One region of the Methylobacterium sp. WL64 genome, then DNA from elsewhere that is predicted to be linked to it. Evidence: predicted binding sites of a transcription regulator. Region 1 holds the regulator's gene; the other holds the start of a gene.
The links. The regulator HrcA, encoded in region 1, represses chaperone genes, less so after heat shock. The targets are predictions, from matches to a motif close to GTTAGCACTCNCNNNNNGNGAGTGCTAAC.
Positions count from the first base shown of each region.

Region 2: the regulator HrcA is predicted to act here: its motif matches at 6,400-6,428, upstream of groES (co-chaperone GroES).

Region 1 is NZ_VRVA01000001.1:107,332-118,123, forward strand. Features, by position in the region: gene hemW (radical SAM family heme chaperone HemW) at 1-32, opposite strand, end outside; gene rdgB (RdgB/HAM1 family non-canonical purine NTP pyrophosphatase) at 71-700, opposite strand; gene rph (ribonuclease PH) at 697-1,410, opposite strand; gene hrcA (heat-inducible transcriptional repressor HrcA) at 1,577-2,632, shown strand; gene FV242_RS00515 (methyl-accepting chemotaxis protein) at 2,654-4,654, opposite strand; gene FV242_RS00520 (DUF1236 domain-containing protein) at 5,002-5,838, opposite strand; gene FV242_RS00525 (MFS family transporter) at 6,079-7,443, shown strand; gene FV242_RS00530 (alpha/beta hydrolase) at 7,538-8,710, shown strand; gene FV242_RS00535 (DUF2312 domain-containing protein) at 8,766-9,047, shown strand; gene FV242_RS00540 (phosphoribosylaminoimidazolesuccinocarboxamide synthase) at 9,087-10,076, opposite strand; partial or broken gene FV242_RS36020 (methyl-accepting chemotaxis protein) at 10,196-10,792, opposite strand, start outside.
Region 2 is NZ_VRVA01000003.1:98,637-109,428, forward strand. Features, by position in the region: gene FV242_RS02670 (ligase-associated DNA damage response DEXH box helicase) at 1-2,211, shown strand, start outside; gene pdeM (ligase-associated DNA damage response endonuclease PdeM) at 2,253-2,966, shown strand; gene FV242_RS02680 (DUF3455 domain-containing protein) at 3,039-3,467, opposite strand; gene FV242_RS02685 (PAS domain-containing methyl-accepting chemotaxis protein) at 3,645-5,105, opposite strand; gene FV242_RS02690 (CorA family divalent cation transporter) at 5,302-6,288, opposite strand; gene groES (co-chaperone GroES) at 6,499-6,789, shown strand; gene groL (chaperonin GroEL) at 6,862-8,505, shown strand; gene FV242_RS02705 (prephenate dehydrogenase) at 8,583-9,404, opposite strand; gene fae (5,6,7,8-tetrahydromethanopterin hydro-lyase) at 9,831-10,340, opposite strand; gene FV242_RS02715 (triphosphoribosyl-dephospho-CoA synthase) at 10,580-10,792, opposite strand, start outside.

The DNA.
Region 1 (10,792 bases):
CGGGTCGGATGGTCCGGGCCGGTCGAAGTCATGATCGCCGGGATGTGCGCGTGCCAGCGCGGTTTGGCAATCAGGCCGCCGGCGCCAGGCAGGCGCGGCTCAACAACACGAAGGCCCGGGCGCGGTGCGACAGCCCCTCCCCCTTCTGCCAATCGACACCGTGCTTCTCCTCGGCGCTCATCTCGCCGAAGGTCCGGGCATGGCCGTCCGGCTGGAAGATCGGATCGTAGCCGAAGCCGGCATCGCCCCGCGGCGGAACGAGCGTGCCGAACACACGGCCCTCGAAAAGCTCGGTATGGCCGTCCGGCCAGGCGAGCACGAGCGCGGAGACGAAATGCGCCGTCCGGTCGCTCGCGTCGCGCTGTTCCAGCTCCGAGACGATGCGTGCCATCGCGCCGGAAAAGTCCTTGGTCGGACCGGCCCAGCGCGCGGAGAAGATGCCCGGCGCGCCGTCCAGCGCATCGACGCAGAGGCCGGAATCGTCCGCGAAGGCGGGCAGTCCGGTCGCCTTGGCGGCGGCATGCGCCTTGATGGCGGCGTTCTCGGAGAACATCGTGCCGGTCTCGTCAGGCTCGGGCAGCCCCAGCTCGCCGGCCGAGACCGCCTCGATCCCGAACGGTGCCAGCAGCTCGCGCATCTCGGTGAGCTTGCCCGCGTTGTGGGTGGCGATCACCACCTTGCCGGTCAGCCTGCGGCTCACGCGATCGTCTCCTTCTGGAGCGCCACCAGCCGGTCGGTGCCGGCGCGGGCCAGCCGCAGCAATTCGAGGAGCTGGGCCTCGGAGAACGGCTCCATCTCGGCGGTGCCCTGCACCTCGACGATGCCGCCCTTGCCGGTCAGCACGAAGTTCGCGTCGGTCTCGGCCGCCGAATCCTCGGCGTAGTCGAGGTCGAGCACCGGTGTGCCCTTGTACAGGCCGCAAGACACGGCCGCGACGTGGTCGCGCAGCGGGTCCACCGAGATGATCGAGCGGGTGCGCATCCAGGCGAAGCAATCGTAGAGCGCCACCCAGGCACCGGTGATCGCCGCGGTACGGGTGCCGCCATCGGCCTGGATCACGTCGCAATCGACGGTGATCTGGCGCTCTCCCATTGCGGGCAGGTTGGTGACCGCGCGGAGCGACCGGCCGATAAGCCGCTGGATCTCCTGCGTGCGGCCCGAGGGCTTGCCCGAATTGATCTCGCGCCGGGTCCGGTCATGCGTCGCGCGCGGCAGCATCGCATACTCGGCGGTGACCCAGCCCTTGCCGGAGCCGCGCAGCCACGGGGGACCGCGCTCTTCGAGGGAGGCGGTGCAGAGCACGCGGGTGTTGCCGAAGCTGACCAGGCAGGAGCCCTCGGCGTAGCGCGAGACCGCGCGCTCCAGGGTGACCGGCCGCAGCTCGTCGGCGGCGCGCTTCGAAGGCCTCATCGCGGGCCCTTTCTGATGAGAGTGTGAGGGCCGGGCTCTTAGGCCGCGGAGCCTGCGCGGGCAAGCATCGCCGTACGGATTGATCCCTGGACACCGGGCGGACATGATCGCACGACAGGATGACCGCGTGACCGATTCCAACAGCCTCTTTCCGCAAGACCCCTCGATGCAGGCGCTCGCCGCCCTCAACGAGCGCGCCCGCGAGATCTTCCGGCAGATCGTCGAGAGCTATCTCACGACCGGCGAGCCGGTGGGGTCGCGCAACCTGGCGCGCATCCTCCCGATGGCGCTGTCGCCGGCCTCGATCCGCAACGTCATGGCGGACCTGGAGCATTCCGGCCTGATCTTCGCGCCGCACACCTCGGCCGGCCGGCTGCCGACCGAGCTCGGGCTGCGGTTCTTCGTGGATGCCATGCTCGAACTCGGCGATGTCGGCCAGGAGGAGCAGACCCGGATCGAGGCGGAGATGCGCGCCGCCGCCTCTGGCCACACCTTCGATTCGGCGCTGGCCGCAGCCTCGACCATGCTGTCGGGCATCTCGCGCGGCGCCGGCGTGGTTCTGACCACGAAGGCGAACGTCCACCTCAAGCACATCGAGTTCGTCCGCCTCGATCCGGCCCGCGCCCTCGTGGTGCTGGTCTCCGACGACGGCTCGGTGGAGAACCGGCTGGTCGACCTGCCGCCGGGTCTGCCAGCCGGCGCGCTCCAGGAGGCCACGAACTTCCTCAATGCCCGGCTGCAGGGCCGCACCCTCGGCACGCTGCGCGCCGAGATCGAGGCTGGCCGCAAGGCAATGAAGCGCGAGTTGGACGCGCTGACCGAGCGCTTGGTCGATGCAGGCCTCGCGACGCCGGTGGGCCCGAGCGAAGCCCGGCAACTGATCGTGCGCGGTCAAGCGAACCTGCTCGACGACCTGCGCGCCGTCGAGGACCTCGAGCGCATCCGCCTGCTGTTCAACGATCTCGAGACCCAGAAGGACGTCATCGACCTCCTGGCCCGTGCCGAGGGCGGCGAGGGCGTGCGGATCTTCATCGGCTCGGAGAACAAGCTGTTCTCGCTCTCGGGCTCGTCGCTGATCGCCGCGCCGTTCCGCGACGGGTCGCAGAAGATCGTCGGCGTCGTCGGCGTGATCGGGCCCACGCGGCTGAACTACGCCCGTATCGTCCCGATGGTCGATTACACCGCCCGGGTGGTCTCGAAGCTGCTCGACGGCAGCCGCTGACAGCCGCCCGTCGGGCCGCGCTCAAGCGGCCCGGACGGTGTGCAGGAAGTCTGCAACCTCGCGAGACAGCTGCGCCGATTGCCGCGAGAGCGCGGAGGCCGCGTCGAGCACCTGATGGGCGGCCGTGCCGGTCTGCTCCGAGGCCGCGGCGACGCCGGTGATGTTCGTGGTGACCTCGTCTGTCCCGCTCGCCGCCTGGCTGACGTTGCGCACGATCTCCTGGGTCGCCGTGCCCTGCTGCTCCACCGCGGCCGCTACCGCGCCTGTGACGCGGTTGATGTCGCGGATGCGCGTCATGATCCCGCCGATCGCCTGCGTGGCGTGGTCGGTCGATCCTTGGATCCGACCGATCAGGCCGGTGATCTCTTCGGTGACGCGTCCGGTCTGGGCAGCCAGTTCCTTCACCTCGGACGCAACGACGGCGAAGCCCCGTCCGGCCTCGCCCGCGCGCGCGGCCTCGATCGTCGCGTTCAGGGCGAGGAGATTGGTCTGGGCCGCGATGCTGGAGATCAGCCCGACCGCGTCGCCGATCTTCGAGACCGCCTGGGCCAGGTCCTGCACCAGATGGCCGGTCTGGTCCGCCTCGCCGACCGCCGCTTGCGCCAGGGTGGTCGAGCCCTCCACCTGCCCGGCAATCTCCCGGACGCTGGTGCCGAGTTGCTCCGCTGCGGCCGCGACCGTGCGGACGTTGGTGGCCGCCTCCTCGGCGGCGGCCGCGACGCTGGTCGATTGCGCCGCAGCCTGGGTCGCGCTCGCCGTCAGGGTCTGGGCCGTGGCCTCAAGCTCGGTGGCCGAGGACGAGACCATGCCGACGATCGCCCCGACGGCCTGCTCGAAGCCATCGGCCAGCGCATTCATCGCGCGCCTGCGCTCGGATTCGGCGGCCTCGTCCGCCCCGCGCTTCACCTCGGCCTGGTCGCGCGCCCGCTGCGCCACCAAAGCCTTGATGCCCTCGACCGCTTGGCCGACCAGGCCGATCTCGTCGCCGCGCCGAGCCTCGGCGATCTCGGTATCGAGCGCGCCCTGGCTCATGCGCTGCAGGACGCCAACCAAGCGATTGAGCGGACGCGAGACGGTGAGCGTCATCAGCCGGCCAACGACGAGGCCGACCACGAGCAGGACCAGAAGGGTGGCCACCGCCAGCTCCTTCGCCAACAGCGTGGTCGAAGCCAGCGCCTCGGCGCTGTCGACCGAGAGCGCGATGTACCAGTCGAGCGATGGCGGCAGGTTCGGGACGCGGGCGAAGGCGGTGAAGGTCGCCCGGCCGCCCTCCTGGGTCTCGGCAAGGTCGCCGCCGATCTTCGGCGGCGGCCCCGCGATCAAGTCCGACAGCGGTTTGCCGATCAGCTCCGCGCGCGGATGGGCCAGCACCGTTCCACCGCGCGACACCAAATATGCGTAGCTTTTGCCGCCCGCGCCGACCTCGGCGATCATCCGGGTCAGGGCGGCGCTGTCGAAGTCGCCTCCGATCACGCCGAGGACCGCCCGGTTCTTGCCGAAGACTGGCCCCGCCGCAGTGATCGTGACGGCGTTGGTTCCGGCGTCGATATAGGGCTCGGTCAAGACAGCTTGCCCCGCCGCCAAGGCATCCTTGTACCAGGGACGCTCACGCGGGTCGTAGCCGGAGGGCAGCTCGGACTTGGGCACCATTGTGTAAAAGCCGTCCGGACGGCCGATATACGCACTGAAGAAGAGGTTGCGCGCCATCGGCAGACCGAGGACGTCGTTCGCCTCCGGCCCGATTCCGGCAAGCGCGATCTGCTGCGCCATGAGCTGTGTCACGTCGAGCTTGCCGCGCAACCAGTTTCCGACACTCCGCGCCGATGCGACGCTCAGGCTCGCCATGTTTGCGTTGAGGTTAGCCCGTAGGGCGGAGGATTGCGTGGCGTAGAGATAGGCAGAACTTGCGCCGAAGGCGGCACAGACCACGCTCAGGATCAGGAGCATGGCGCGGCCGGAGACTCCAAGGCGCGGTCGCCAGCCGCGCGCAGGTCCGACCGCGTTGAATTCCTGTCCCGACATGCCCTGCCCTCGTCAGCCGCTAATCGATCGATCACCCCCGCAGGACCTGCACCCGTAAATCGACACCGATAATTGTTGTCGATCACTGGAATGCTGTCCGCGGACACTGAACGATCGATCTTCATCGAAGCGTCTCAGCTGCTGGTTCAGAAGCATCAACCGTGCCGACCGCTTCGCTATTCTTCACAGCTTTCGATCATCTTGCAATCTCTTGCTGCGCATCGAAGTGAGTGTCAGGGCTTTCTTGAATCTCTCATCAAAATGCTGCCCGCCGGGATCCGTGCCCCCGGCGGAGCAGGTGTTTGTCGGTCATGCTTGCGCGCGGGGCGAAGCGACCATCCCGCACATCATGCAGGGATCACGTCGACGATCTCATAAGTATCGGGATCGATGATCACGATGTCGTCGCGCACCAGGATGAAGTCATAGCCCTCGTATTCCGGCACGATCTCGATGATCGCGGGCGGAAGCCGGTGGAGCCTGACGGAGCGCGGGATCGCGGTTCCGACCGCGAGGCCGAACGCGACGTCCCGCAGCGGCGAGACACCGAGCCGGGTGATCGAGCCGCGGAACTCGGTGCGCTGACGGGTGTCGAGACGGCCCACCGCACCGCGGGCCGAACCGCCGCCGCGACCGCCCCGCACGCCGTCGCGCCCGCCACGATCGCCGCGCTCACCTGCAGCCCCTCGATCGCCGCGCTGGTTGGGGCCTGTCTCGTCGCGGCCGCCGCGGTCACCGCGCTGGCCTGGGCCGGTCTCGTCACGACCGCCGCGCTGTTCGACCGGGCCGCCGTCGCGGCCACCCCTTTCTGCAGCGTCGGGAGTGCCGCCCGGGCCGTTCCGATCTGCGCCGCCGCTGCGCTCGCCGGCACCCCCGGCCTGTCCCGACCGCCCGGGCGCGTCTGCACCGCGCGAGGCCGGACCGCCCGACTCGCCCCCCCGTGCTCCACCGTCCGAACCGCCGCGCATCCCGCCGCCTTCGGCTCCACCCGCTCCACCGCGCATGCCGCCGCCGGCACCGCCCGGTCCGGCTCCGCCACCCGCTCCAGCGCCGCCGCCCGCCGCCGGTCCACCACCACCGCCCGGGCCGCCGCCAGCGCCGCCGGGGCCTCCCTGCGCAAACGCCGTCGCCGCGCCGGCGATGAGGATGGCGGCCGCCACCGTGTCCCTGAAGATCCGCGCCATGGCCTGTCGTCCCGTTGTGGTTGTGGTGCCTTCGGCACCCGTGCCGGGCCGCAACGGGGTCCCGCGCAAAACCGTTCCGTGCCGGTCAGCGATCCAGGGCAAAGACAAATGACACTGTCGGCCGCTGTCCCGGCCAAAGTCCGATCACGGACTTGCGATCACGGTCGTCGCCTGTAACGTCGCCGCCATCGAAGAATAGGCCGGCTGTTACCGGCCGATGAACCACAAGACGGAGACGCCATGTCCGCCCTGAGGGACGATACGATCGGTATCGCACCGAGTGCCGCCGACGACGCCGCCGACCGCAAGCGTCGGATCTGGGCGATCGTCGGTTCGTCCTCAGGTAATCTGGTCGAGTGGTACGACTTCTATTGCTACGCGTTCTTCGCGCTCTACTTCGCGCCGGCTTTCTTCCCCAAGGGCGATTCGACCAGCCAGCTCCTCCAGACCGCCGGCATTTTCGCGGTGGGCTTCTTCATGCGCCCCGTGGGCGGCTGGCTGTTCGGGCGCATCGCCGACCGGGTCGGGCGGCGGACCTCGATGGTCGTCTCGGTGCTGATGATGTGCTTCGGCTCGCTGCTGATCGGCATATTGCCGACCTACGAACATGTCGGCACGCTGGCCCCCGTCCTGCTGCTGCTTGCACGCATGCTTCAGGGCCTGTCGGTGGGCGGCGAATACGGCACCTCGGCGACCTACATGAGCGAGGTGGCGATCAAGGGGAAGCGCGGGTTCTTCGCCTCGTTCCAGTACGTCACGCTGATCGGCGGCCAGCTGCTCGCGTCGCTGGTCTTGGTGCTGCTCCAGACGGTGATGACCGCCCCGGAGCTGACCGCCTGGGGCTGGCGCATCCCGTTCTTCATCGGCGCCGGGTTGGCCGTGGTGGCGCTGTACCTCCGCCGCTCGCTCGCCGAGACCAAGGAAGCCGGCGACAAGGAGACCGCCGGTACCTTCGCCGAGCTGTTCAAGCACTGGCGGGCGTTCTGCGTCGTCCTGGCCTACACGGCCGGCGGCTCCCTGAGCTTCTACACGTTCACCACTTACATGCAGAAGTACCTGGTCAACACCGCCGGCATGCCGAAGACCTCCGCGTCGCAGGTGATGACCTGCGTGCTGTTCGTGTACATGGCGATCCAGCCGCTGTTCGGCGCGTTGTCCGACAGGATCGGTCGCAAGGCGAACATGCTGCTCTATAGCGGCCTCGGCACGCTCATGGTGGTGCCGCTGATGACCGCTCTCGGGACCAACAAGGATCCCTACCTGGCCTTCGCCCTGATCACCCTCGGCCTGTCGGTGGTGTCGTTCTACACCGGCATCAGCGGCATCGTGAAAGCCGAGCTGTTCCCCACTAACGTGCGCGCCCTTGGCGTCGGCCTGTCCTACGCGCTGGCCAACGCCATGTTCGGCGGCACCGCCGAGTTCGTCGCCCTGTGGTTCAAGGACGCCGGCATGGAGAGCACGTTCTTCTGGTACGTGACCGTGCTGATGGCGGCGGCGTTCGTGGGTTCGCTGATCATGCCGAACCCCAAGGTGCACGGCTATCTCGACGGTGCCGGCACCGTGGAAGAGGCGCTCGGCAAGAAGCGCCGGTTCGCCCACGCCTGAACCCGGCGGGCCGACGACAACGACGAGGCGGCCGGCCCGTACGCCCGATGACTGGCCTCCCGCCGATCGCGTGACACGAAAGCGGGAGGACACGATGCTGAAAATCGCCGTCACGGGCGCCCTGGCGCTGCTCTGTTTCGGGGCCGCTCAGGGCGCTCGGTCCGAGGAAGCCGGGCCCTTCAAGCCGACCCGACCCGCCGGCTACTTCTTCGTCGGTGGCCGCTACGAGACCGCGAACAACCGGACGACCGCCCACGGGCAGATGTTCGTCGCGTATCGCGCACCGGAGCGGGTCACGCAGCCCTATCCGGTGGTGATGGTTCACGGCACGGCGCAGACCGGGACCAACTTCCTCGGGACGCCCGACGGACGGTCCGGCTGGGCCGACCGCTTCGCCGCCAAGGGGTTTGCGGTCTACGTTGTCGATCAGGTCGGGCGGGGCCGCTCGGGCGGCGATGCGGAGACGTACGGACCCTACGCCCGTCTGCCCGCCGAGGACCTGGAGACCGTGTTCACCGGCCAGGAACGCTCCGGGCTCTACCCGCAGGCGAAGCTGCATACCCAATGGCCGGGCGGGCCGGGCCTGCGCGGCAACGCGGCTTTCGACGCGTTCTACCGCTCTCAGGTGCCCTACATCGCGAGCGCCCTGAAGAGCGAGGAACTGGTCGATCCGGCGCTGATCGCGCTCCTCGAAAAGATCGGGCCGGCGATCGTGCTAACCCATTCGCAGGCCGGCGTTTTCGGCTGGGCGGTCGCCGACCAGCGGCCCGACCTCGTCAAGGCCCATGTCGCCGTCGAGCCGAACGGGCCGACCTTCTTCGACGTCCGGTTCAAAGGCGGCACCGACTGGTACGAGCGGGTCGGGGACGCCCGGGCCCGCCCCTACGGCATCACCCGCGTGCCGCTGCATTTCGAGCCGCCGGTGAGTGGCCCGACGGACCTGACCGTGGTCCAGGCCGAGCGCGCGGCCGGGCCGGACAAGATCCGCTGCTGGTTGCAGGCGGAGCCCGCCCGCGCCCTGCCGAACCTCGCCAAGGTGCCCGCGGTGATCGTGACCGCGGAGGCCTCGTTCCGGGCGACCATGGACGATTGCACGGCGGCCTTCCTCACCCAGGCGGGCGCCAAGCCGGACCGGCTGGCGCTGGCCGAGCACGGGATCCACGGCAACGGCCACATGATGATGCTGGAATCGAACAGCGATCAGGTGGCGGACGCGATCGTCGGGTGGATCGAGGGCCGGCTCGGCGCCGGCGATCCCAGGCCTTAACGCCCTGCTTACCCTCTGCCGCGAGGGTACGGCCCGTCATACGACGAGGCTTTGCATGACCGACATGACCGACACCGTGGGCGTCGCGGGCGACCGCATCCGCTCGATCATCGAGCGCGTGGAACGGCTGGAGGAGGAGATCAAGGACTTGATGGAGGCGAAGAAGGAGATCTTCGCCGAGGCCAAGGGCGAAGGCCTGGACGTTAAGATCCTCAAGGAGATCCTGAAGATCCGCAAGCAGGACAAGGACGAGCGCGACGAGCACGAGACGCTGCTCGACGTCTACCTGCGCGCCATGGACGCGCCGGCCCCGGCCCCGATCAAGGCGGCCGCCTGACGCGACCAAATGGGGCGGCGCTCGGGCGCCGTCCCGCCCTCAGACGACCGGCTCGGCCGCGAGATAGGCGGCGATGTTGCGCCGAACGCGGTCGAGCGGCACGTCGTCCGACTTGGGGAGCGTAAAGCGCGCACCGGTGATCGTCTCGTAGGCCCGGATGTAGACCGCAGCGGTTTCCAGCACGATCTCGGCCGGGATCTCGGGGATCGGGTCCTTATACGGGTCGCATCGGGCCACGACCCAGTTGCGCACGAAATCCTTGTCAAAGCTCTCCGGGGCGGTCCCCGCTTCGAAGCGCTCGGGGTAGCTCTGCGCGAACCAGTAGCGGCTGCTGTCCGGGGTGTGGATCTCGTCGGCGAGCACGATGCGCCCCTCCGGATCGGTGCCGAACTCGTACTTCGTGTCGGCCAGGATCAGCCCGCGCTCGGCCGCCAGTTCCTGGCCGCGGGCGAACAGCGCCAGGGCCGCTTCGGAGACGGTCCGCCATTGCTCCGGGGTGAGCAGGTTGCGCTCCAGGATCTCGGCTTCCGTCAGCGGCTCGTCGTGGCCCCCGTCGAACGCCTTGGTGGTGGGCGTGATAATAGGCTTCCCCAGGCGCTCGTTCGGCCGCATGCCGTCCTGGAAGCGATGCCCGTACATCTCCCGCTCGCCGGCCCTGTAACGCGTGAGCACAGAGGTCGAGGTCGTGCCCGCGAGATAGCCGCGCACCACCACCTCGACCGGCAGGATCTCCAGGCGGCGGCCGACCACGACGTTCGGGTCCGGGTAGGCCAGGACGTGGTTCGGGCAGAGGTCGGCCGTGCGCTCGAACCAGTAGCGCGCGGTCTGGGTCAGCACCTGACCCTTGAACGGGATCGCGGCGAGCGCCCGGTCGAAAGCGCTGATCCGGTCCGAGGTGATCAGGATGCGCCGCCCGTCAGGGAGGTCGTAATTGTCCCGCACCTTGCCGCGGTAATGGTTCGGCAATTCGGGCAGCGTCGCCTCGCGCAGGACCTGGTGGGCATGCGGGGCGAGATCTGCCGTGTTCATCGGACCGTTCCCTCAGGCTGCACGGCGACGGCGCCGCATCGCGTGTGTGCGCGGACAGCCGTCAGATTTCCAGCCCCCCGGGGCCCTTCGCAGTGGGCCGGCCTGCCCCGAGCGAGCGGTCAGGCGACCCGTACCGTGTGGAGGAAGCGCGCGACTTCGGCGGCGAGGTGCTTGGATTGCCGCGACAGTTCCGAGGCCGCATTCAGGACCTGTATTGCCGCGACGCGTGTGTCCTCGGCGGCGTTGGCGACGCCGGCGATGTTGGGGGTGACCTCACCCGTGCCCGTCGCCGCTTGACCGACGTTGCGAACGATCCCCCGGTCGACGCACCTTGATGCTCGACTGCCGTGGCGATGCTGGTCGCTACGCCGTTGATTTCTTGGATGCGCGCGGTGATCGACCCGATGGCCGACACCGCCTGGCCCGTCACGGCCTGGACTTTGGCGATCTGGTCGGCGATCTCTTCCGTAGCCCTGGCGGTCTGCTCGGCCAGGGCCTTCGCCTCGGATGCGACGACCGAGAAGCCGCGGCCGGCCGCACCGGCGCGAGCCGCTTCGATAGTGGCGTTGAGCGCGAGCAGGTTAGTTTGCCCGGCGATCGACGAGATCAGCCCGACCACGTCGCCGATCCAGGCTACCGTGGCGCTCAGTTCCTGAACGGAGATCGCGGTCTGCCCAGCCTCCGTGACGGCACCCAGCGCGAGCTTGGCCGAGCCG
Region 2 (10,792 bases), on a different contig from region 1:
TGCGTCATCCTCGACGAGCTGCACGCCCTCGTGACCTCGAAACGCGGGGATCTGCTTTCCCTGGCGCTCGCCCGGCTGCACCGCCTCGCCCCGGATCTGGCGGCGATCGGATTGTCCGCCACCGTGCGCGAGCCGGATGAGCTGCGGAAGTATCTGGTGCCGCAGGTGCAGAAGCCTCCTCTTCCCTGTGCGGGGAAAGGTACCCTGCGCAGCAATCGGAAAAAGCAGCCGAGCGACAGCTCAGAAGAGGAAGCCGGTCGGGACGTCTCCGGCGGCGCTTCGCTTTCCCGAACCCGTCTTACGGCCGGTCTACCCGCCTCCTTAGGGGAGGAAGGCAGCGCAGAACCCTGCATGGCTGACCTCGTGACCGTCCAAGGCGGCGCCAAGGCCGACTTGCGCCTGCTCGATCTCGGACGGTCGCTGCCGATTTCGGGGCACACCGCCTGGCACTCGATGCCGGCGATCTACGCATTGATCAAAGAGCACCGGACGACCCTGGTCTTCGTCAACACCCGGCTCCAGGCCGAGTACACGTTCCAGGAACTGTGGCGTCTCAACGAGGACGCGCTACCGATCGCGATCCATCACGGCTCCCTCGACGCGCAGCAGCGGCGACGGGTCGAGGCCGCCATGGCGGAGGGACGTTTGCGGGCGATCGTCTGCACCGCGACCCTCGACCTCGGGATCGATTGGGGCGACGTCGATCTCGTGGTCAACGTGGGGGCTCCCAAGGGCGCGAGCCGGATCATGCAGCGGATCGGACGGGCCAACCACCGGATGGACGAGCCGTCGAAGGCCTATCTCGTACCCGGCAACCGCTTCGAGATGCTGGAGTGCCAGGCGGCCCTCGATGCCGTCGAGGCGGCCGCGCAGGACACCCCGGACGCGCGGCTCGGCGCCCTCGACGTGCTCGCCCAGCACGTGCTCGGTATGGCCTGCGCCGACGCCTTCGATCCGGTCGGCCTCTACGACGAAATCGTCTCCGCAGCACCCTATGCCGGCCTGACTTGGGAATCGTTCGAGCAGGTCGTCGATTACGTCGCGACCGGCGGCTACGCCCTGCGTGCCTACGAGCGTTTCGCCAAGATCCTGCGTGGGCCCGACGGCTTGTGGCGCGTGCGCGATGCCCGGACGGCGCAAGCCTACCGCATGAATGTCGGCACGATCGTCGAGGCGGCGCGGGTCCGGGTGAGGCTCGGACGGACCTTGCGCGGCAAGCCCGGCACAGTCCTGCCGAAGGGCGGCCGGGTGCTCGGCGAGATCGAGGACGAGTTCGCCGATACGTTGACGATCGGCGACACGTTCCTGTTTGCGGGCGAGACTCTGCGCTTCGAGGGCCTGGCCGAGGACGAGGCCCTGGTGACCCGCGCGCCACTGGGGACCGATCCTGCGATTCCCTCTTATGCCGGTGCGAAATTCCCGCTCTCGACCTTCCTGGCCGAGCGGGTCCGGGCGATCATCGCCGACCCGTTCGCCTGGGATCGCTTGCCGAAGCAGATCGGCGAGTACCTGCTGCAGCAGCGCCGCCGCTCCGTGCTGCCGGGCGAACGCGACTTGCTGGTAGAGACCTTCCCTCGGGGCAAGCGGCACTACCTCACGGCCTTCCCGTTCGAGGGACGGCTGGCGCATCAGACGCTCGGCATGCTGCTGACACGGCGGATGGAGCGTGATGGCCTGCGCCCGCTCGGGTTCGCAGCCAACGATTACGGCATCGCGATCTGGACGACCCGCGATGTTTCGGAGCGGGCCGCGCTGGACCCCGACTTCATCGGCGACCTGTTCGCGGTCGACATGCTGGGCGACGACCTCGAGGCGTGGCTCGATGAATCGGCGATGATGAAGCGCACGTTCCGGCAATGCGCGGTGATCGCCGGCCTGATCGAGCGCCATCATCCCGGCTTGAAGAAGTCCGGTCGCCAGGTCACGATCTCCACGGACCTGATCTACGACGTGCTGCGCAAGCACCAGCCCGACCATCTCCTGCTGCGCGCCGCGCGACAGGATGCGGCAACCGGACTCCTCGACGTGAGGCGACTCGGCATGATGCTAGAGCGCATTCAGGGGCGAATCATCCACAAGGCTCTCGATCGAGTCTCGCCGCTCTCCGTATCCGTGATGCTCGAGATCGGGCGCGAACGGGTCTACGGTGAGGGGGCCGACGAGATCCTGGCCGAGGCCGAGGCGGAGCTTCTTCAGGAAGCCCTGTCCTGACCGTCGATCCGCCCTCCCCCATCGCGACCGAGGATGCGATCTTGGCGGCCGGCCTGAGACTCGAGAAGACTCACAAGCACCCGACCCTGCTGCTGGCGGGCGAGACCCTGGTGCTCGATCTGTGTGGCGGTGTGTGGCTGCCCGAGCACCGCACGCTGATCGTCTCCGATCTCCATCTGGAGAAGGGGTCGTCCTACGCCGCCCGCACCGGCCAGTTCCTGCCGCCTTACGACACCCGCGAGACCCTCGCCTGCCTCCACGAGGCGGTGGTGCGCCACGATCCGGCGCGCGTGGTCGCGCTCGGGGATTCCTTCCACGATGTCCGCGGCCCGGAGCGGATGGAGCCCGGCGACCGGGCCATGGTGTCGGCTTTGCAGGAGGGCCGGGACTGGGTCTGGATCGCGGGCAATCACGACGCGGCGGTCAGCGAGGGCGTCGGCGGCCGCTACGCCGACGCGCTAACCCTGGGCGGCCTGATCCTGCGTCACGAGCCGAGCGGCGAACCGGTCCCCGGTGAGATCGCCGGCCATCTCCATCCCTGCGGAAAGGTCGCCATGCGCGGCCGGGCGGTCCGCCGCCGCTGCTTCGTCACCGACGGCACCCGCCTGGTGATGCCCGCCTTCGGTGCCTACGCGGGCGGGCTGAACGTCCGCGACCGGGCCATCGACGGCCTATTCCCCAATGGGTTCACGGCCCATCTGCTCGGGGATGGACGGGTCTTCACCATCGGCCGAGCGCAGCTGGCGCGGGATTGACGGGAGCGCGCGTGACAGTTCGAAATATCGCCTCGCCGCGGGTGGGGCCGTGTGAACGAGCGCCGTGAGACGTCAGCGATAGAAGGTGTAGGTCGCGCTGTAGGGCACCCGCGCCGTCTGGCCCGGCATGCAGACGCCCTGCGGTTTCTCACCGCCGACCGTGTCGCTGCGCAGGACATACTGCGTTCCGGCGAGCAACCCGGTTCCGGACGTCCGGCCCGAGAGTAGCAGCCACGCGACCGCCTGGGGTCGCGGTGCGGGCACCTGAGCGATGACGGTACCGAGCACCCGGGATCCGTCCTGCGCCTCCCAGACCGGTCCCTCGAAGTGACGCCCGACCGTGCTTCCATCCGGCTGGACGAGTTCGGCCTCGGGCTTGGCGGGGCCCCAGGCCGGGCCCTTCTCGGCAGCGATGCAGGCATAGACCTGCACGCCCCGGGCGGCGAGCCGCGCGATCGCCACGCTGCCGGGCGGCGGTTCCAGGCCCGCCGGTTCGGCCAATGCGAAAGCCGGAGCGCAGGACGCCACGGCGATGAGGGTTGTCCGCCAAGACCTTGTGAGGCAGCGGAGCGTGATGACGGCGTGGGGAATCGGTTCAGCTCCATCCGGACAGTCCGAACCGCCGATACGTTGCAAACCGCGTGCGCGTTTCACGCCGCGGCTCGCGCGTGTTCCAGGTCAGGCGGATTTCATGAACCGCGTGACACTCTCCGAGAGATCCGCTGAGTGTCCGGCGAGGCTCTCGGCGACTCCCAGGACAGCTTCCGCCAGTTGACCGGTGGCATTGGCGGCTTGCGAAACGCCGCCGATATTGCCGGACATCTCGTGTGTCGAGACCGCCTGCTCCTCGACGGCGCTCGCCATCGCCAGGGTCAGCGTCGAGAGCTCGGCGACGGCGGCGGTGATCATCTCGATCGCTCCGACCGCCTCGCCGGTTGCGCTCTGGATCGCTGCAACCTGCTGGGTGATCTCGCCGGTGGCCTTCGCGGTCTGCTCGGCCAGAGCCTTGACCTCGCTCGCCACCACCGCGAAGCCCCGGCCGGCGGCGCCCGCCCGCGCGGCCTCGATCGTGGCATTCAGCGCCAGGAGGTTGGTCTGCCCGGCGATCGACTTGATCATGCCGACCACCGCGTCGACCTCCCGGGCGTTCTCGGCGAGCTGCCGCATCGTCGCGTCCGTGGTCTCGGCCTGCACCGCGATCTGGCGGGCGCGCTCGGAGACCCGTCCGACCTGACCCGAGATCTCCTGGATCGCGCCGTTCATCTGCTCGGAGTTCGCCGCCACGGACGAGGCCTTCTGCCGAGCGGAATCGGCCGACTGCGTCAGCCCCTCGGCCGAATGCTGCATCTCGCGGATCGCCGAACCCACGGCATCGACGACACGGCTGACGTCGGTGGACATATTCACCTGCGCGGATACGACGGCCCAGGTCAGCATCGGTCCGATGTAATTGCCCTTCCGGTCGTTGACGGCGGTGACCTGCAGATCGAGGGTCTCCGGCCCGACCTTGATCTTGGTCCGGTGCGGCAGCCGGCTCGCATCCGCCAGCATGTTACGCTGGTGACGCGGGTTCTTGTGGAACACGTCGAAGGAGTGGTCGAGCATCTCGTCGACCTTGATCGGCAGCCATTGCTCCAGCGGCCCGAGGGTCCGGCGCGAGGTCGCGTTCAGGTAGTTGATCTTGAACTCGTTGCGGGGATCGGCGGTCATCACCGCGACCGGCATGTTGTCGATCATCGACATCAGCCGATCGATATCGTTCTTCTTGGCCGAGATGTCGGCCGCGAACTTGACCACCTTCACCGGCTTGCCGCGCGCGTCGAGGACGGGGTTGTAGGTCGCCTCCAGCCAGACCTCCGTGCCGTTCTTGTCGATCCGCAGGAATTCGCCGGTGACGTACTGACCGTCCTTCAGCTTCGACCAGAACTCCGTGTACTCTGGCGACTTGGCAGCCATCGGTTCGACAAAGATGCGATGATGTTTGCCTTGTACATCCGCAAGGGTGTACTTCATCAGGTGCAAAAAGTTGTGGTTGGCACTCAGGACTTGCCCGTCCATCGAGAATTCGATGATCGCCAACGACCGGTCCAGGGCGTCAAGCTTGGCCTGCGCCTCGTTATAGACGGTTCTCTTGAACATATCGGTGCCCACGCTGCTCCTGCGAGCATATGGCCGAGATTGGGTTAAATTTTATATAATTCGACAGTCTTTGAAACCGAAGCCTGCATTGAGAGCGCGTCAAATGAAATATTCAATCAAAGTAAGTTGTAATAGTTGATTGGCAGAGGCTTAGATTTGTATTAAAGACAGCTTTTGCCTTTTAAGCTGACGAATATCAGAACCACCCGCGGCTTCGGAAATATACAATTGGAGCAAGAGCGCTGATCAAAATAAGCGCGAGGGCGTAGGGATATCCGTAGGTCCAGTCCAGCTCCGGCATGTGCTTGAAGTTCATGCCGTACATCGAGGCGATCAGCGTCGGCGGCACACCAACCACAGACACCACCGTCAGTACCCGGAAGACGTTGTTCTGCTCGATGTTGATGAGCCCCAATGTGGCGTCGAGGAGGAACTGAACGTTCTCGGCAAGCCGCGTCTCGAACTCGTCCAGGGAGTCGATGTCGCGCCGGATCGTCTCGAAGCGACCGTCGCCGGGCAGGCCGAGCCCTTCGCAAGCGGCCGACACGAACGGCACGATCCGCTCCAGGCCGAGCAGGCTCGCGCGGATCTTCCCGAGAACCTTCCCACGGTTGCTGATGCCGCGCAGGATCCGCCGCAGCGCCAGGTCGCGGCGGCGGGGCGGCGGGCTTTCGAGCCGACGGCGGTCGGCGCCGCGGACATCGAAGTCGAAGATCCGCGTGGACAGCGTGTCGAGTTCGGAGGCCATGTCCTCCAGGGCGTCCGCGAGGCTGTCGACCAACTCCTCCAGGATCACGAGGAAGATCTCGCTCGGCGTCACGCTGCCGTCGCCGTCGGCGATGCGCTTCTCCGACGAGTCGATCGCGCGCATGTCGTGGAACCGGATCGTGACGAGGTGATCTTTCGACAGGAGGAACCCCAGCGGTTTCAACTGGGAATCACTGCGCTCGAAGGTGATCATCGGCGTCGAGAGCGACAGCCCGCCCTTCACGCGCCGCAGCCGGCTGGAGGATTCCACCTCCGACAGTGCGGCCCGGGACGGTACGCGCAGGCCGGTGGCCGCTTCCACGGCGGCGGCCTCCTCGGAACTCGGGTCGTTCAGATCGAGCCAGACGGCATTGCCGGGAATTGGGCCGCCGCGTTCAGGCGTCACCGCGCCTTCGGGTCCGTGGAGGCTCAGCATGAGGGCGCGTTATCCTAGGGGAAATCAGGGCCGATGCCGGGTCATCGCGCCGTCGCGCGCGGGTGCGACAGTCTTGACTTCAAGCCGCACGAGAGCTAACTCGCCGCCGTCATTGGCACTCGCCAAGACAGAGTGCTAACAGTCGGGCTTGGGAGCGGCCGCGCACGCCGCATCAACGCCAACTGCAGACCTGAAGCAAGAGGGCAGCTCATGAAGTTCCGTCCGCTGCACGACCGCGTGGTCGTCCGTCGCATCGAGGGCGAGGAGAAGACCAAGGGCGGCATCATCATTCCGGACACCGCCAAGGAGAAGCCGCAGGAAGGCGAGATCGTCGCCGTCGGTCCCGGCGCTCGCGACGAGCAGGGCCGCGTCAACGCGCTCGACGTGAAGGCGGGGGACCGCGTCCTGTTCGGCAAGTGGTCCGGCACCGAGGTCAAGATCGACGGTCAGGACCTCCTGATCATGAAAGAATCCGACATCATGGGCGTCGTCGCCGCCTGATCGGATCGCCCGTTCCAACCCTTTGAGGCCACCTGAGGCCTTGGGGTCCAACCCAACCACAAGAGGCAAACCATGGCAGCGAAAGACGTTCGTTTCTCCGCCGACGCCCGCGATAAGATGCTGCGCGGCGTCGATATCCTTGCCGACGCGGTGAAGGTGACGCTGGGCCCGAAGGGCCGCAACGTCGTGATCGAGAAGAGCTTCGGCGCCCCGCGCATCACCAAGGACGGCGTCACCGTCGCCAAGGAGATCGAGCTCGCCGACAAGTTCGAGAACATGGGCGCCCAGATGGTGCGCGAAGTGGCCTCGAAGACCAACGACATCGCGGGTGACGGCACCACCACCGCCACCGTGCTGGCCCAGGCCATCGTCCGTGAAGGCGCCAAGTACGTCGCCGCCGGCATCAACCCGATGGACCTGAAGCGCGGCATCGACCTCGCCACCGCCGCTGCGGTGAAGGACATCATCGCGCGCGCCAAGAAGGTCTCGACCTCCGACGAGGTCGCCCAGGTCGGCACGATCTCCGCCAACGGCGACAAGGAGATCGGCGAGATGATCGCCCACGCCATGCAGAAGGTGGGCAACGAGGGCGTGATCACGGTCGAGGAGGCCAAGACGGCCGAGACCGAGCTCGACGTCGTCGAGGGCATGCAGTTCGACCGCGGCTACCTGTCCCCGTACTTCATCACGAACGCGGAGAAGATGGTCGCCGAGCTCGAGGATCCCTACATCCTGATCCACGAGAAGAAGCTGTCGTCGTTGCAGGCGATGCTGCCGGTGCTCGAGGCCGTGGTGCAGACCGGCAAGCCGCTGCTGATCATCGCCGAGGACATCGAGGGCGAGGCGCTGGCCACCCTCGTGGTGAACAAGCTGCGCGGCGGCCTGAAGGTTGCGGCCGTGAAGGCGCCGGGCTTCGGTGACCGCCGCAAGGCGATGCTCGAAGACATCGCGATCCTGACCAAGGGCCAGATGATCGCCGAGGACCTCGGCATCAAGCTCGAGAACGTGACGCTCGACATGCTCGGCCGCGCCAAGCGGGTGCGCATCGAGAAGGAGAACACCACGATCATCGACGGCGTCGGCGAGAAGACCGACATCGAGGGCCGAATCTCGCAGATCAAGGCGCAGATCGAGGAGACCACCTCGGACTACGATCGCGAGAAGCTGCAGGAGCGCCTGGCCAAGCTCGCGGGCGGCGTCGCGGTGATCCGCGTCGGCGGCGCGACCGAGGTCGAGGTCAAGGAGAAGAAGGACCGCGTCGACGACGCCCTCAACGCCACCCGCGCGGCTGTCGAGGAAGGCATCGTCCCGGGCGGCGGCACTGCACTGCTGCGTGCCAAGAAGGCGGTCGCCGCGCTGAAGAGCGATGTTCCGGACGTCCAGGCCGGCATCAAGATCGTGCTGAAGGCGCTTGAGGCCCCGATCCGTCAGATCGCCCAGAACGCAGGCGTGGAAGGCTCGATCGTCGTCGGCAAGATCACCGACAACACCTCCTCGGAGACCTACGGCTTCAACGCCCAGACCGAAGAGTATGTCGACATGATCCAGGCCGGTATCGTCGATCCGGCCAAGGTCGTCCGTACCGCCCTGCAGGACGCCGCTTCCGTGGCCGGCCTGCTGGTCACCACCGAGGCGATGGTGGCCGACGCGCCGAAGAAGGATGGCGGCGCCCCCGCGATGCCGGGCGGCGGCGGCATGGGCGGCATGGATTTCTAAGTCCACGCCAACCATCGATCTGACGAAGGGGGTCGCCGAAAGGCGGCCCCTTTTTTCGTTGGTATGACACGGCCGTCTCACGGTCCCGCGGAAGTCCGAGCCGTCATGAGGGGCGGCTGTTCGACGGCTGCAGAAAGATTTCTGCGTGCGAGATCGGCCTCGACTTGGGCAGCGAGCTTGAAGAAGCGCTGGCGGACATCAGCGGCAAACGGATTGGATCGCTCGATCGCCTCGAACACTTCGGGGGCGTCGTGCCGGACCATGTCGACCGCTTGCATGAGCAGTGAGAAGCTTCGCGTGGTCATGTGAGTGGGAAGCGGCTCCATGGCGACGAGCACCCGCGCGATCAGATGCGTCAGGCCTTGCACGGCCGCGGCCTCGCGGTCGTGGGCCTCGGGCGTCGTGACGATCACCTTGAGCTTCAGCACCGTCCGGAGGAAAGCCGCAGCACGACGCCCGTGCCGTCCCGTGGTGTCAGGGCACACCGCGATCTTCAGTCCCGCGATCCCGCCGACGGCACTCTGCGGGCCGAACAGGGGATGGGTTCCCAGGATCTCGACGCCGGCCGGTAATCCCGCCCGCATGATCTCGACGGGGATCATCTTCACCGAGCCGACATCGACCACCAGCGTTCCCGATCGGAGATGAGGGGCAATGTCGGCCACGACATCGGACAGGCGGGATACCGGAACGGCCAGGATGACGACGGAGCAGCGTGCCGCCGCGATCAAGTCCGTCCGCACGGCGCCGTAGGTCTGGGAATCGGCCTCGGCCGGGCGTGGATCGTAGACGCGCAGCGCCATGTGCGGCCCGAGATGCCGGACGATCAGGCGACCGAAGGCGCCGAAACCGATGACCCCGACGGCGGGGTAGAATTGAGTGGCTTGGGAGACTGACACGGTGACCTCGGGCAGACGCGAGGTCGACGGATCATGATGAAGTGCAACCGCCGACGACGCAGCGGTTGGGCAAGATAAGCAAGCCGCCGCTATGAAAAGGGCGGGCGATAGGATGCGGTGAACGGCAAGCTTGTCATGAGGACGGTCGCCTATGCGGTGCTGCCACGCTCGTCAACAAGGCCGCCTCGATGCCAGGACTCGGCCTGATCGTACGGAATGCTTGAACGCTGCTCGATTGAAGGGCCCAGGTTTCACTGCCCCGAGCGCGCTCTTCCACACCGCGTGATTGCGGAACCAAAAAAAACGGGACGGCTTGCGCCGTCCCGTCTGTCGTCGTGCCTATCGGCTTAAGAAGATAGAAGCCAGTCGCTGGAGCAGGCCCCGCGGTGCGGGCGGAGGCTCACTCTGTCCAGGACCGTCCCCAATCTAATTGGCGGCGAAGGGGTGCTGAGCCGAGTTGCGCTGCTCGGTGACGGTCGAAGCCTTCGGCTCGCCGTTCACGGCGCGCTGGATCGAGAGCTTGGTGGCCTCGTAGTTGTACTTCTGGATCTTGGCGTCGTCGGCCGCTTCCCAGTGGATGAACACGCCGACCAGGATGAACAGGTCGTCGGCCTCATCGGCCGGGATGATGCCTTCGGCGACGGCATCCTGGACGGCCTTGGCAACGCCGTGCTGGGCCGGGCCGAACATCTGGACGGCCTGACGGGCGTCGTTGATGGTGACCTTGTTGAACATCAGGGTGTTCGGCTTGCACGGCAGGTTCGGCGCGATGACCGCGAGCAGGCTGGTGAAGCCGTGCTTGTTGTTCACGAGGCCGTTGCAGAAAGCCGTCTCGGCGGGCGAGCCGCGCGGTCCGATGATCAGGTCGATGTGAGCGACTTCGTTGCCGTCGCCGACGAGGGCTTCGCCAACCTGAACCTTGGTGATCTTCGCCATTCGGTGTCTCTCCCTGGATTCCGAAATAGGGCCGCGGCGCCGGACAATGCCAGCGGCCGGGAAGCCATCCTTGTTATCGGCGCCCGAACCTCCGGACGAGCCGGTTGGGCCGAGCCGGTTGGGCCGGACAGCGCGCCGGACCCTACAGTGCGGCCCAGCGGCTCACAACCCGCGCAAGGCCCTGGATCTGAGGAATTTCTTTGACCGCAGGCCGTGAAAAGCTGGAACTTATCCGCGTATCACGCCAGGGCGGCGCCTGCCGTAGTCAGGGCGTCCCAGAACACGGTCGCCACCGTGAAATCCGCGCTGGTGCCAGGGTTGAGCCCGCGCGCCTTCAACGACGCGTCGAAGAGCAGCAGCGGCTCGACCGGACGTGTGGCGAGATCGAGACCGTCGAGTAAGCCTGCGGCCTCCAGGCGAACAGACTCCGCCACTGGTGCGCCGGCCTTGCG